DNA from 4 places in the Chryseobacterium sp. UNC8MFCol genome. Region 1 is predicted to be linked to each of the others. Evidence: riboswitches for the same ligand, from Rfam matches in the RefSeq annotation. Region 1 holds a riboswitch; each other region holds the start of a gene.
What was found. Region 1 has a riboswitch for cobalamin ahead of M030_RS0116540 (TonB-dependent receptor plug domain-containing protein). Riboswitches for the same ligand answer to the same signal wherever they lie in the genome.
Positions count from the first base shown of each region.

Region 2: linked by a shared signal. The riboswitch ahead of metE (5-methyltetrahydropteroyltriglutamate--homocysteine S-methyltransferase) and the one ahead of M030_RS0116540 (TonB-dependent receptor plug domain-containing protein) in region 1 are both predicted to bind cobalamin.
Region 3: linked by a shared signal. The riboswitch ahead of M030_RS0115835 (acyl-CoA thioesterase) and the one ahead of M030_RS0116540 (TonB-dependent receptor plug domain-containing protein) in region 1 are both predicted to bind cobalamin.
Region 4: linked by a shared signal. The riboswitch ahead of M030_RS0100710 (TonB-dependent receptor plug domain-containing protein) and the one ahead of M030_RS0116540 (TonB-dependent receptor plug domain-containing protein) in region 1 are both predicted to bind cobalamin.

Region 1 covers NZ_KI535290.1:483,193-486,393, reverse strand. Annotated here, with positions in the region: gene pafA (alkaline phosphatase PafA) at 1-1,366, shown strand, start outside; cobalamin riboswitch at 1,476-1,654, shown strand; gene M030_RS0116540 (TonB-dependent receptor plug domain-containing protein) at 1,684-3,201, shown strand, end outside.
Region 2 covers NZ_AXUZ01000004.1:493,482-496,682, forward strand. Annotated here, with positions in the region: gene M030_RS0105530 (hypothetical protein) at 1-25, shown strand, start outside; gene M030_RS0105535 (Lrp/AsnC family transcriptional regulator) at 92-553, opposite strand; cobalamin riboswitch at 708-893, shown strand; gene metE (5-methyltetrahydropteroyltriglutamate--homocysteine S-methyltransferase) at 1,075-3,201, shown strand, end outside.
Region 3 covers NZ_KI535290.1:332,822-336,022, forward strand. Annotated here, with positions in the region: gene M030_RS0115830 (hypothetical protein) at 231-1,028, shown strand; cobalamin riboswitch at 1,062-1,243, shown strand; gene M030_RS0115835 (acyl-CoA thioesterase) at 1,358-1,741, shown strand; gene M030_RS0115840 (HD domain-containing protein) at 1,903-2,493, opposite strand; gene M030_RS0115845 (XAC2610-related protein) at 2,502-3,194, opposite strand.
Region 4 covers NZ_AXUZ01000003.1:139,629-142,829, reverse strand. Annotated here, with positions in the region: gene M030_RS0100720 (MbnP family protein) at 1-485, shown strand, start outside; gene M030_RS0100715 (cytochrome-c peroxidase) at 513-1,532, shown strand; cobalamin riboswitch at 1,698-1,883, shown strand; gene M030_RS0100710 (TonB-dependent receptor plug domain-containing protein) at 1,992-3,201, shown strand, end outside.

The sequences.
Region 1 (3,201 bases):
TGCGATCCATGGAATTGCAGGAAATGACTGGACAGATAAAGAAACAGGTAAAGGAGTATATTGTACAGCAGATGAAGCCGTTCAGCCTGTAGGAACAACCAATACCAAAACAGGAAGCCACTCTCCAAAAAATCTTTGGTCTACCACTGTAACTGATGAATTGAGGCTGGCAACCAATTTCCAGGGAAAAGTAATCGGAGTTTCTTTAAAAGACCGTGCTTCTATCCTTCCAGCAGGACACACGCCCAACGGCGCCTTCTGGTTTGATGACAGTACCGGAAACTTTATTACCAGTACGTGGTATATGAATGATCTGCCTCAATGGGTAAAATCATTCAACTCACAGAATTTACCTGAAAAATTAGTGGCAAACGGATGGAATACCTTGCTTCCAATTAATCAATATACAGAAAGTGCTCCCGATAATTCTCCTTGGGAAGGATTGTTAGGAAGTGCCAAAACACCAACTTTCCCTTACAGCAATTTGCCGCAGGATTATCAGACCAAAAAAGACAACATCCGTTATACACCATTTGGAAATACATTGACCCTGAAATTGGCTGAAGCGTCAGTAGAAGGTGAAAAATTGGGAGGTGACAACATTACTGACTTTTTAGCAATTAACTTAGCTTCTACAGATTATGCCGGACATAAATTCGGTCCGAATTCTATTGAAGTAGAGGACGTTTATATCAGACTTGATCAGGATCTGGCAGAATTCTTCAAATATCTGGATTCAAAAGTTGGAAAAGGGGAGTATACTGTTTTCCTTTCTGCCGACCACGGAGGAGCACATTCTGTAGGTTTCCTTAAAGAGCATAAAATCCCGACCGGTTTCTTTGGAGAAGGAGCTGAAAAAAATATTAACCAAAAGTTAAAAGATAAATTCGGAGCTGATAAACTGATCAATGCTATCGATAACTATCAGATCTATTTTGACAGAAAAGTATTGGCAGACAATAAACTTGAATTGGATGACGTAAGAAACTTTGCCGTAAAAGAATTGGAAAAAGATCCTACCGTTTTATACGCTGTTTCTGTAGATAAAGTGCAGGAATCAAGTATTCCGGAGCCAATCAAACAAAGGATTATCAATGGAATCAACAGACAAAGGAGTGGTGATATTCAATTGATTTCACACGACTCTATGCTGCCTCCATATTCAAAAACAGGAACGACACACAGTGTATGGAACTCTTACGACTCTCATATTCCTTTGATCTTTATGGGATGGGGAGTACAACACGGAGAAAGTAACAAGGCTTATCATATGACAGATATTGCCCCTACTGTTTCTTCTCTGTTAAAGATCCAGTTTCCAAGTGGGAATGTCGGAAACCCGATTACAGAGGTTATCGGTAAATAAATTAATAAGATGTTTATTTTATAAAGGCTGCCTTCATTATGTGAAGGCAGCCTTTTTTCAGGGGTAATTATTCAGGAATTCTTCCTTTGGCCCAATACATTTAAAAAGCTATCTTTGCAAAAAATTTGGTTTCCAGCATATTGGAATGAAAAGGGAATCGGGTGTAACTCCCGGACTGTCCCCGCAACTGTAAATCGCAATAAAAATTTCTGTAAATAGCCACTGTGTAAAAACGGGAAGGTACAGAAAGCGAAAGTCAGGAGACCTGCCAGTTTTATAATCCAAACATATTGCTTTCGGAGGAAAAGTAAAAGAGTATGAGTATAAAAAGATCTTTAGTACTGCTTTTTTCGTCTTATGGTTGTTTTCTTTTTGCACAAGAGAAAGCTATTGATACAATTTATGTCTTCGACAGTCAGATCAATAAAGTCAGGCTTTTTCATCCTGTAAAGATTATCAATACCGAAGACGCTGAAAAAAATTCAACCAATCTCTCAGAGCTGTTGAGATTCCAGTCTCCTGTTTATATCAAAGAAAATGGCCGTGGGGCTGTTTCTTCACCTTCTTTCAGAGGAACGACTGCGCAGCAGACCGCTTTTGTGTGGAATGGGATTAATATTAATTCTGCTTTTTTAGGGCAGGGCGACATTAATAATATCGCTTTATTGGGATATGATCAGATAGGAATAAAGGCTGGCGGAGGAAGTGTCATATATGGCTCCGGTGCTATTGGCGGAAGTATTCACCTTAATAATAATCTAGATTTTAATAAAGGATTTCACGGTTCTTTATTTTCTGAAGGAGCTTCTTTTAATACATTTAATAATCTGGTTAAAGGTTCTTACAGCAATGAAAAACTAAGCTTTCAGGCTTCCGGAAGTCATTCTGTAAGTGAGAATGATTATCAGGTAGATGTAAAAGACGGAAGGAAATATACCAATAACAACGGAAAATACTATAATACCAATTTTAATATATCAGCTGCTTATAAATTAGCTCCTCATCACCAGATATCCTGGATTACGGAGTTTTTTAACGGCATGCAGCATTATCCGGTTTTCTTTGATACTGAAAAAGGTACCAAGTACGGAACCCAAAATGTGAGAAGTTTAGTTTCCTGGGATTGGAACACGACACGATTTACCAATTCATTCAGGGCTGCATATACGGAAGAAAATTTTCAATATTATGCTAATATTGAAGGCCCGGAAACAAGTGGAGGGGCAGGAAAAAACTATATCCTGAAAAACGATTTCAATTATTTTCTTAGTTCAAAATGGAACTTTAATATTATCGGAGAATACCAGTTGAATAAAGGAAGCGGAGAAGGAACTTCAATGCTGGGGAATGTAAGTAGAAATGCAGGGTATATAGTTGGGTTAATACGTTATTTTGCGGCGAAAGATGTACACTTTGAAGCTGGAATAAGAAAAGATTTTGTCGAGGAAATTAGTTCACCGCTTCTGTTTTCTTTCTCAGGAAAATGGAATGCCACACCATGGTACCATGTAGGATTAAGTGTTTCGAGGAATTTCAAAGCTCCAACATTTAATGATTTATATTGGCAGCCGGGAGGGAATAAAGATTTACAACCTGAAACTTCTTACCAGCTGGAATTAAGAAATCAATTTAAGGTCAAAGGGATTACGCTATCTGTTACCCCTTATTATATGGATATCAGGGATATGATCAGATGGCTTCCTACTTCTGCAGGGTACTACGCAGCTTCAAATACCAATAAAGTAGAATCATATGGAGTCGAAGCTCAGTTTGAATATGAGAAAAAGTTTGGAAAACACGTTTTGAAAACGAATCTGGGATATTCCTATACAAAA
Region 2 (3,201 bases), on a different contig from region 1:
GAAAAGAACCTGTGATGAGCCGTAAGCTTGTCGCAAGAAGTAAAAAAATATTGACAGTACCTAAGTAGGGTACTGTTTTTTTTAGTTTATTTTATATCGTCACGCCATGTGTGTTCTTGACCTCAGCCATTACAAAAGTACTGTGTGTACTGCCGATAGAATCTACTGATCCCAGTTTATTGAAAACAAAATCCTGATAGTGCTTCATATCCCGTACCTGAACTTTAAGCAAAAAATCAAAATCACCGGAAATATTATAACATTCTGCCACTTCTTCAATCTCCACAATATCCTTCACAAACTGATGTCCTACAGACCGGTCATGAATTTTCAATTTAACCTGGCAAAACACGGTAAATCCACGATTCAGTTTTTCAGCTTCTAAAACAGCTGCATAATGTTTGATATATCCTTCCTGTTCCAGCCTTTTTACCCTTTCAAAAACGGGAGAAGGTGACAGGTTTATTTCTTTAGCAAGCTCCTTTACGGTCAGTTTTGCATTCTTTTGCAGGATTCTTAGCAGTTGAAGATCCTTTTCATCAAGTCTTTCCACAGGATATTATTCTTTTTACAATTGATATTTTCAAAAATAAAGAATATTTACCTTTTAAAATAATCAAAAACAAAATTTTATCCTTAAATTTTAAAACAATACCAACCAAACATCTTAATTATCTATCTTTACGCCATATTTTGTTCTTTAAAATACTTCATCAACCGGAAGAGGTTTTACCTAATGTAAATTAATAGGGAATCGTGTGAAAATCACGAGCTGTCGCGCAACTGTAAGTAACATCCAAAGGTTTTTATCCCAGAATATCCACTGCCAATAGCGGGAAGGATGATAAAAACTGTTACAAGCCAGGAGACCTGCCTGTTCTGAATTGACAATGCTTTCGCGGTCTGAAGCTTTTGGGTCATACAGATGATACATTGAACGTATTTCACCGTTAACAGGAAAATTACGTCCTTATTGTACCTCTCCCACAAAGATTCTTATCGCTTTCGAAAGTATTGTGAAGCATTCAAAAGAGCTTTTAAAAACCAGAGTTTAATTTAAAAGTTGAAAAGAAAATGCAAACACACATTCTTGGCTATCCGCGTATTGGTAGCAACAGAGAGCTAAAAAAGGCCTGCGAACAGTATTGGGCAGGGAAAATTTCTATTAATGAATTAGAAGAAGCAGGGAAAACCATCAGTGAACAAAACTGGAAATTACAACAGGAAGCAGGTATTGATCTTATTCCGTGCAATGATTTTTCATATTATGATCATGTATTGGACATGACTTTAGCAGTGGGTGCCATTCCGGAGCGCTATCAGGACATTGCCACCGATCGTAAATATTCAGAGCTTGATCTGTATTTTGCGATGGCAAGAGGACATCAGAAAGATGGCCTGGATATTACTGCTATGGAAATGACCAAATGGTTTGACACCAACTATCATTATATCGTTCCTGAATTCCAGAAAGATCAGCAATTCCGGTTGTTTTCAAACAAAATCATTATCGATTTTATGAATGCGAGACAAACAGGGATCAATGCCAAACCTGTTATTATCGGTCTTATTACCTACCTTCTTCTGGGGAAAGAAAAAGAAAAAGGCTTTGATAAATTAGACCTGGTTCAAAATCTTCTTCCTGTTTATCTTGAAATCATTAAAGAACTGGAAAACCAGGGAGCAGAATATATCCAGTTTGACGAACCGTTCCTTGCCTTAGATCTTAACGAAAAGGCAAAAGAAGCCTTTGAGTTAGTATACAGCACAATCAGAAAACAATTTCCAAAGTTGAAATTGATTGTCGCGACTTACTTTGAAGGATTAAATGATAATCTTTCTCTAGCCGTTTCTCTTCCCATCGATGTTTTGCATATTGACCTGGTGCGGGATCCTGAACAATTGGATGAGGTATTATCGACAATTCCTGATACTTTAAGTCTTTCTTTAGGAATCGTAGACGGAAGGAATATCTGGAAAAATGACTTCGAAAAATCATTACAATATATCAGAAAAGTCATCAACAGGATCGGGTCTGAAAGAGTGTTTATTGCTCCGTCGTGTTCATTACTTCACTCGCCTTTTGATCTTGATTCAGAAAAAAATGAGGATATTTTATCTCCCGAAATCAAGCAGTGGCTGGCTTTTGCGAAACAGAAAGTCCATGAGATTGTTGTATTAAAAAAATTAGCCTCTGAAAATCCGGATTATCCTACTTTACAGCTATTGGCTGAAAATAAAAAAGCCCTGGAAAACCGTAAAACCTCAACATTAATACATAGTCAGGAGGTAAAAAACCGTGTCGAAGTAACGACAGAAAAAGATGCGCAGAGAAAAAATCCTTTCAATATCAGAAAAGAGGTTCAGCAAAAAGTATTACAGCTTCCATTATTTCCAACCACCACGATCGGATCATTTCCACAAACGAAAGAAGTAAGAAGCTGGAGAGCTAGATTCAAAAAAGGGGAACTTACTGCAGAACACTATGATCATTTATTGAAGAAAGAAACTGAAAGAACCATCCAATGGCAGGAAGAAATCGGGATTGATGTATTGGTACACGGAGAATTTGAACGCAATGATATGGTGGAATATTTCGGAGAACAACTGGCCGGGTTTGCCTTCACTCAAAATGGCTGGGTACAAAGCTACGGAAGCCGTTGTGTAAAACCTCCGGTGATCTATGGGGATGTTCACCGCCCTCATCCGATGACGGTTTATTGGTCACAATATGCCCAATCACTGACCAATAAATGGATAAAAGGAATGCTGACAGGACCTGTAACGATTCTTCAGTGGTCTTTTGTACGGGATGACCAGCCTCGTTCCTTAACCTGCAAACAGATTGCCTTGGCAATTCGTGATGAGGTTACAGATCTTGAAAAGGCAGGTATCAGAATTATACAAATCGATGAACCGGCGATCAGAGAAGGTCTTCCTTTAAGAAAATCAGAATGGCAAAACTATTTACAGTGGGCGGTAGAAGCTTTCAGAATTTCGGCGAGTGGTGTTGAGGATTCTACACAAATCCACACCCACATGTGTTATTCCGAATTCAACGATATTATCAAGAATATTGCTGATATGGATGCCGATGTGATCACGATTGAATGTTCCAGAAGCCAGATGGAATTATTAAATGCTTTCGCAGACTTTAAATATCCGAATGAAATCGGTCCGGGTGTTTATGACATCCACTCT
Region 3 (3,201 bases), 150 kb from region 1:
AAAATCCATTGATTCCAATATAAAAGAGAGTGTCTGATGATGCTCTCTTTCTTTTTGATCTCAAACCCTTGTCTATATTTTTATGAATTATCGTAAAAACCATTCAGAATACAAATAAAGCTGTTCTGTTTTCACAAATTTACCATCAAAAAATTAAAACAACTCCTATAACATAAATATCTTTTCAACAATTTTTAATTTATATATTTGGGGATCTAAAATTTGTGATAATGGTTTCAGTAAACAAAGCATTCTACTTATCGGTCTTCAGTATTTTCTCTGTAGCATTGGCTAAAGGACAGAATAAGGTTCCTTTCGGCGTGGTAAAAGCAGAAGAAGGATATGCCAATGTACGTGTACACAAAGATAACTACCGAAAGATTGTAGATAAAATCCGTATGCGCAAAGGAGATGTCTTTGTTTATGTAAAACCTGCTCCCGGAGAAACGGAATGGATATGGATCAAATATCCTGAGAAACAGGATGATGACAAACCTTTTGTAAGATATGAAACTCTTGATAAGGAAGGAATGGTCAACAAAGAGCGTATTGCCTATATTGATCAGCTTCCGGCCTACACTCCCACCAAGTCAAAAAACGGGAAATCTATGATCTTTACAGATAATTCCGACCCTAAAGTTCCTACCGCGCAAAGAAGCAAAGTAGTTATTGACGTCTACCCTTCCAATGCAGGTTACCGTAAAAAGGAAAAGGACGCCGACGGAAAGATTCTTACCATTGATAAGATAAAACCGTGGGGAATAGGCAACGACCTTCCTGAAGGGATGACCGAGATCAAATCTATCAGAGTTCAGCAACCGGGAAGAGGTTCTGTTTTTGTAAGAGAAGCCATTAAGAACATGTTCCAGCCTACTATGGATTTCAATAATGTATCGGTAACGGCTCTTGACAATGATAATATTTTTCTTTATATGATCAATGGTTCAGGAGAAAACAGATATACGACTCTCTGGACGATCAAAAAAGGGAGAGTGATCAGCCAGATTATTTATCATAATCCGGAATAATTTCATTATTTTTGCACCCGAAAAGTTTTATACTTATTCATCATAGAAACTGGTTCTGCTTAACCGCAGATTAAAAGGGAACCGTGTGAAAATCACGGACTGTCGCGCAACTGTAAGTAACAAAAGTCTTTTATAAAAGATCCACTGTGCGGGGCATGGGAAGGAGATAAAAGATGTTACAAGTCAGGAGACCTGCCTTTTTCTTAAACAAGAAACTTTCGCGATCTGAAGTTGTTTTGATCTGATGGATTGTTTCAGGGATTTTTAAAGTTCCTGTCATTATTCTGTTGTTTGATAACATTTCATTTCGCTTTAATTAATAATGAAATATGACTACAGAAGAAAGAATTGAAGCATCCGAAACAAGAATCTTTAAAGCGGTTTTTCCTAACACTACCAACCATTATGATACTCTTTTTGGAGGCACGGCTATGCAGCTGATGGATGAGGTGGCTTTCATTACCGCAACCCGTTTCGCAAGAAAAAGAGTGGTGACGGTAAGCAGTGACAAAATTGATTTCAAAAAACCAATCCCGGCAGGAACAATTGTAGAGTTGATCGGAAAAGTTTCATATGTAGGAAAAACGAGTATGAAGGTAAATGTTGAGATCTTTACCGAGCAAATGTACTCTTACGAGCGAGAAAAAGCGATTATAGGTGATTTTACTTTTGTAGCGATTGATGAATTCAAGAAACCAATTCAGATACTATAATATTCACGAATGACTCGGGCGGCCTTTGGCCGCCCGAGTCATTCGTGAGCTAGCCCATTACAATGTTTTTATTCCGGATTCTGCTTTTAATATACAATAAGCCAGCTGCACAGCTGGCTTATTTATTATTCTAACAAGGATCTTATTTTATGGGTAACCATTTATTTCAAAACTTTTTCAGTTTCCAGGCTTTTGTTCAACAAAAGTTCAAAAGCCTCACCCATTTCATCAGAAGCCCTTGTGATAGCATTTTCCAGCATATTTCTGATTTGTCTCTCCGTTACCCCAGCTTCCGTCCAGCTTTTACCTGAAGTATGCGAATTGAGAATAAAGGGCATGATTCTATCGATAGCACACGCAAAAATTGCATCCGGTGTTTTTTCCTCTTCAAATTCAAGCCATAGATTAAAGAATTCCGTACGCAAAGGTTCATCTAGGATACCAAAAATATTCTGAGCCGATATTTTCTCTCTTTCAAATTTACCTATCATTGCATCTTCATCAAACAGAAAAGTATCTCCTGCTTCGATTTCTACCAGATCATGAATAGAAAGCATTCTTATTACTCTCAATAAATCTATATCCGCGCGGTTTTTAGCATAGGGATAAAGAATCTGAGCTAAAATAATGATCTGCCACGAATGCTCGGCTGTGTTTTCCCTTCTGGAATCATCTGCATTGTAATTTCTTCTTTGTACGTTTTTCAAAGCATCTACTGCAAGGATAAAATCGATCTCTCTCTGAATCTTCATTGTACTTTCTATCTTTTATATTGTTCTGATGAATATACTTTTGTTTTAGTCATCCATTTATTGTTGATTTTCTCTTTCGTAATGACTTTTACGCGGTCTTCCTGCGTCATATCTTCCTCTTTTTCCAGCACTGCTTCCAGTCCCTTATTAGGAATTACAGCATATTCCGTTGTAAAAAACATGCAGCACCCTGATTTGCCCGTAGCAATAAGCCTTTTCCGCTTGTGATCTACGGTAAATAATCCCAGAGAATTGGATCCGATATCAGTCAGCTCTGCACTTTTCACAAAAGCCATTCTCGTACTGTTAAACACATAGACATCGTAGGAATCAGCACTATAATTCCCCATATTTCCGTTTCTGATGGCGATATCTTCAGTTCCGTCAAAATTAAAATCATCAATAATGACCGGACTTTGTTCGTTGGATAGCTGAAGCATCTTACCAGGGACCAATTTCTGCCCCTTTTCTAAATTAAATATAAGATTATCAGAAGTAAAAGTCTGTACTTTAGTGTTTTTGTTATCGTATAATTCTATCGTTCCTTTATCTTTACACCGGTCATCAAAACAATTTTCCACATTGATAATTGCATTGTATTTTTTTGATACATTTTTAATCTCAAACTGGTATTGCCCAAAGCATAAAGGTCCCAATACAATAGCCGCGGATAAAATCTTATACGTATTTAAAATTTTCATAGTAATA
Region 4 (3,201 bases), on a different contig from region 1:
GTCTTGGGGTTAAAAAAGAAATAAATGTGCTGGACCAGGTGAAATTTCCCAAGTTCTATGCGATGGCCGGTTCCAATGATACTCAAATGATGTGGGAATGGGGAGCAGGATATCGTTTTACAAAAATTGAAGGATTTTATGGGACAGATCATAAACAATTGTCTATTCACACAGGAAGTACAATCAAAGGAACCCAAGGAAACTATACACAGGGAGTAGATGCCTACAGAGAAGTTATTCTGGATCTTCCCAAAGTAGCAGTTGTAGATGCTAAAGCTCCAAAAATCACTATTAAAGCAGATTTTGATAAATTATTAACCGGAAAAACCAACACCATTCTCTTAACCACTGGTACCGGAATGGACGGTAATGCGACTCCAAATATCCACACTGCCAATCAAATGGTGAAATTTGTTGATAATTTAGGAGGAAACGGTTCAAGTGACATTTCGGGAATGTTTTCCGTAACTACTGTTGAAAACTAGATTTTTCCTTTTTAACCTATGACAACAATGAAAAACGGACTTGGTTTTTTAGCGATACTTTTACTTGTAATATCATGTCATACTGATTACTATGAACCTGTTTCTTACAATAATCCTGAAGTATCACTTAAGATTCCTTTTGGTTTTCCTGAATTAAACAGTTCAGTGAATGCTAATAAGCCTACCATGTACGGAGTGGAACTGGGAGAAAAACTATTTCATGACAAAAGGCTGAGTGCAGACAATACCATTTCCTGTTCCAGTTGCCACATGCAGGCCAATGCCTTTGCAGATCACAATGCACAGGCCATCGGTATTCAGAACAGACTAGGGCTCAGAAATGCTCCTGCAGTTCAGAATATGATGTTTATGAAGTTTTATAATTGGGACGGTAATATACTGCAATTGGAGAAACAACCTCTGATTCCGATCATCACCCATGAAGAAATGGGTTCTTCTATTCTGGAAGTCATAGGGAAAATAAAAGAGGATCTGACGTACAAAGATTTATTTACAAAGACATTCGGGGATGGCGATATAACGCCTGAAAGAATTTATAAAAGTATTGCTCAATATGAGTACACCTTGATTTCTGCCAACAGTAAATACGATAAGGTTAAAAGGAATGTAGGTGAAAAATTTACAGCAGAAGAAGCACAGGGCTACCAGACGTTTCAACAAAAATGTGCAAGCTGTCACAGTACAGAATTATTTACTGATCAGAGTTTCAGAAACATCGGTTTTCCTGTGAATCCTGATACCAATGAAGCAGGCAGGGCAAGAGTTACAGGTATTGCAGCGGATTATATGAGTTTCAGAGTACCTTCTTTACGGAATATAGAATATACGGCTCCGTATGGAAGCTTTGGACAGTTTCCCACATTAATGGCTGTTCTCGATTATTTTGATAAAGGGGTTTTAAATACAGAAAATCTTGATCCTGTTTTTAAACAAAATGGAAATAGAATTCCATTAACTGAACAGGAGAAGAACAATCTTATTTTGTTTATGAAAACATTGAGCGACCGGGAATTTATACAGAAATAACAGTACCTGGCCCATCATTGACAGATTCCGGAAAACGATACAACCAGATCAAAAATTAATGTACAGACCATTCAGAAATCCCGCTACAATGTAGTGGGATTTTCTTTTGTTTATACATTGATAATCATTTTGTTCTGTATAACATTGTATCTGGTTAATAATTTTCTATCTTTGCCGGAATTTGGTGAGCCTTAATAAGCTCTTAAAAGGGAATCCGGTGAAAATCCGGAACAGACCCGCTGCTGTAAGCTCCGCATCAAAGTTTTTGAAGAATATATCCACTGTTTTTTAATGGGAAGGATTTCAAAAATGGAGTAAGTCAGAAGACCTGCCAAAATAATAAACGTTTGACGCTTTCGTGGAATAAAGCCTAGGACAATAATGATACTGTACAGTGATCGCTGTGCTTTGTCGTTGCTTTCTTACATCCATTAGCGTCATCATTATTCCAATGAGCTAATGGTAGCAAAACTGAATACATCTCAACTTCATAAAGTTGTTTTCACCGTATGTGTGTTAACTTCACAATTCCTGTTTTCCCAAACCGGCAAAAAAGACAGCATTAAAGGAAAAACCATTAAGGCGGTCAATATTTACAAAAAAAACTACAAAGAGATTCTTCCGGCACAAACCTTACAGGGAGAAGAACTGGAAAGACTTAACAGTCATTCTGTAGCTGATGCTTTACGGTATTTCTCAGGTGTCCAGATCAAAGATTATGGAGGAATGGGTGGTTTGAAAACCATTAATATCCGAAGTATGGGAAGCCAGCACGTCGGTGTTTTTTATGATGGGATTCAGTTGGGGAATGCCCAGAATGGGTTGGTGGATCTTGGAAGGTATTCTCTGGATGATCTGGAAGAAATTTCTTTATATAACGGGCAGAAAAGTGAAATCTTCCAGCCTGCAAAAGATTTCGGCTCATCGGGATCTATTTATTTGCAACCGAAGACTCCCGTATTTACGGGAAACAGGAAGACCAACCTCGTGATAAGGGCCAAAAGTGCTTCTATAGATTTATTTAATCCTTCCTTTCGTTTAGAGCAAAAGATTTCACGAAGAATTTCTGCCAGTTTTAGTGGTGAATTCATGCAGAGTGACGGTATTTACAAATATCATTATGGCCGGAAATATCCCAATGGACAGGTTGCTAATGATACTATTGCCAAAAGACAGGATTCTGATATCAAAGCCAAACGTTTTGAAACTTCTGTCAACGGAACTTTAAATAACGGAAGCTGGAATGTACGTGGTTACGGATATATTTCAAATCGCGGAATGCCCGCTTCTATTGTTAATAACAGGTTTGGAGCCAGAGGAGCCAGAATATCTGACGAAAATTATTTTGTACAGGCTCATGTAAGAAAAAAGGTATTCCCAAAGTTTGAAACACAGTTAAAAGCAAAATTTGCTTATGATTATACCCGCTTTCTGGATACCATAAAATCAGAATACCTTAAACCTTCGGATAATGTTTATATCCAGAGAGAAGTCTATGTTTCTTCCTCAAACCTTTACTCTATCAACTCCAATTGGGATGTCAGCCTGAGTGGCGATTTCCAGTATAACAATCTGGATGCTGAAGGTCTGAATGACTTTTCTTTCCCTACCCGCTACACCTCATTGGTTGCGTTAGCCACTACATTTCAGTGGAACAGGTTTAAATTTA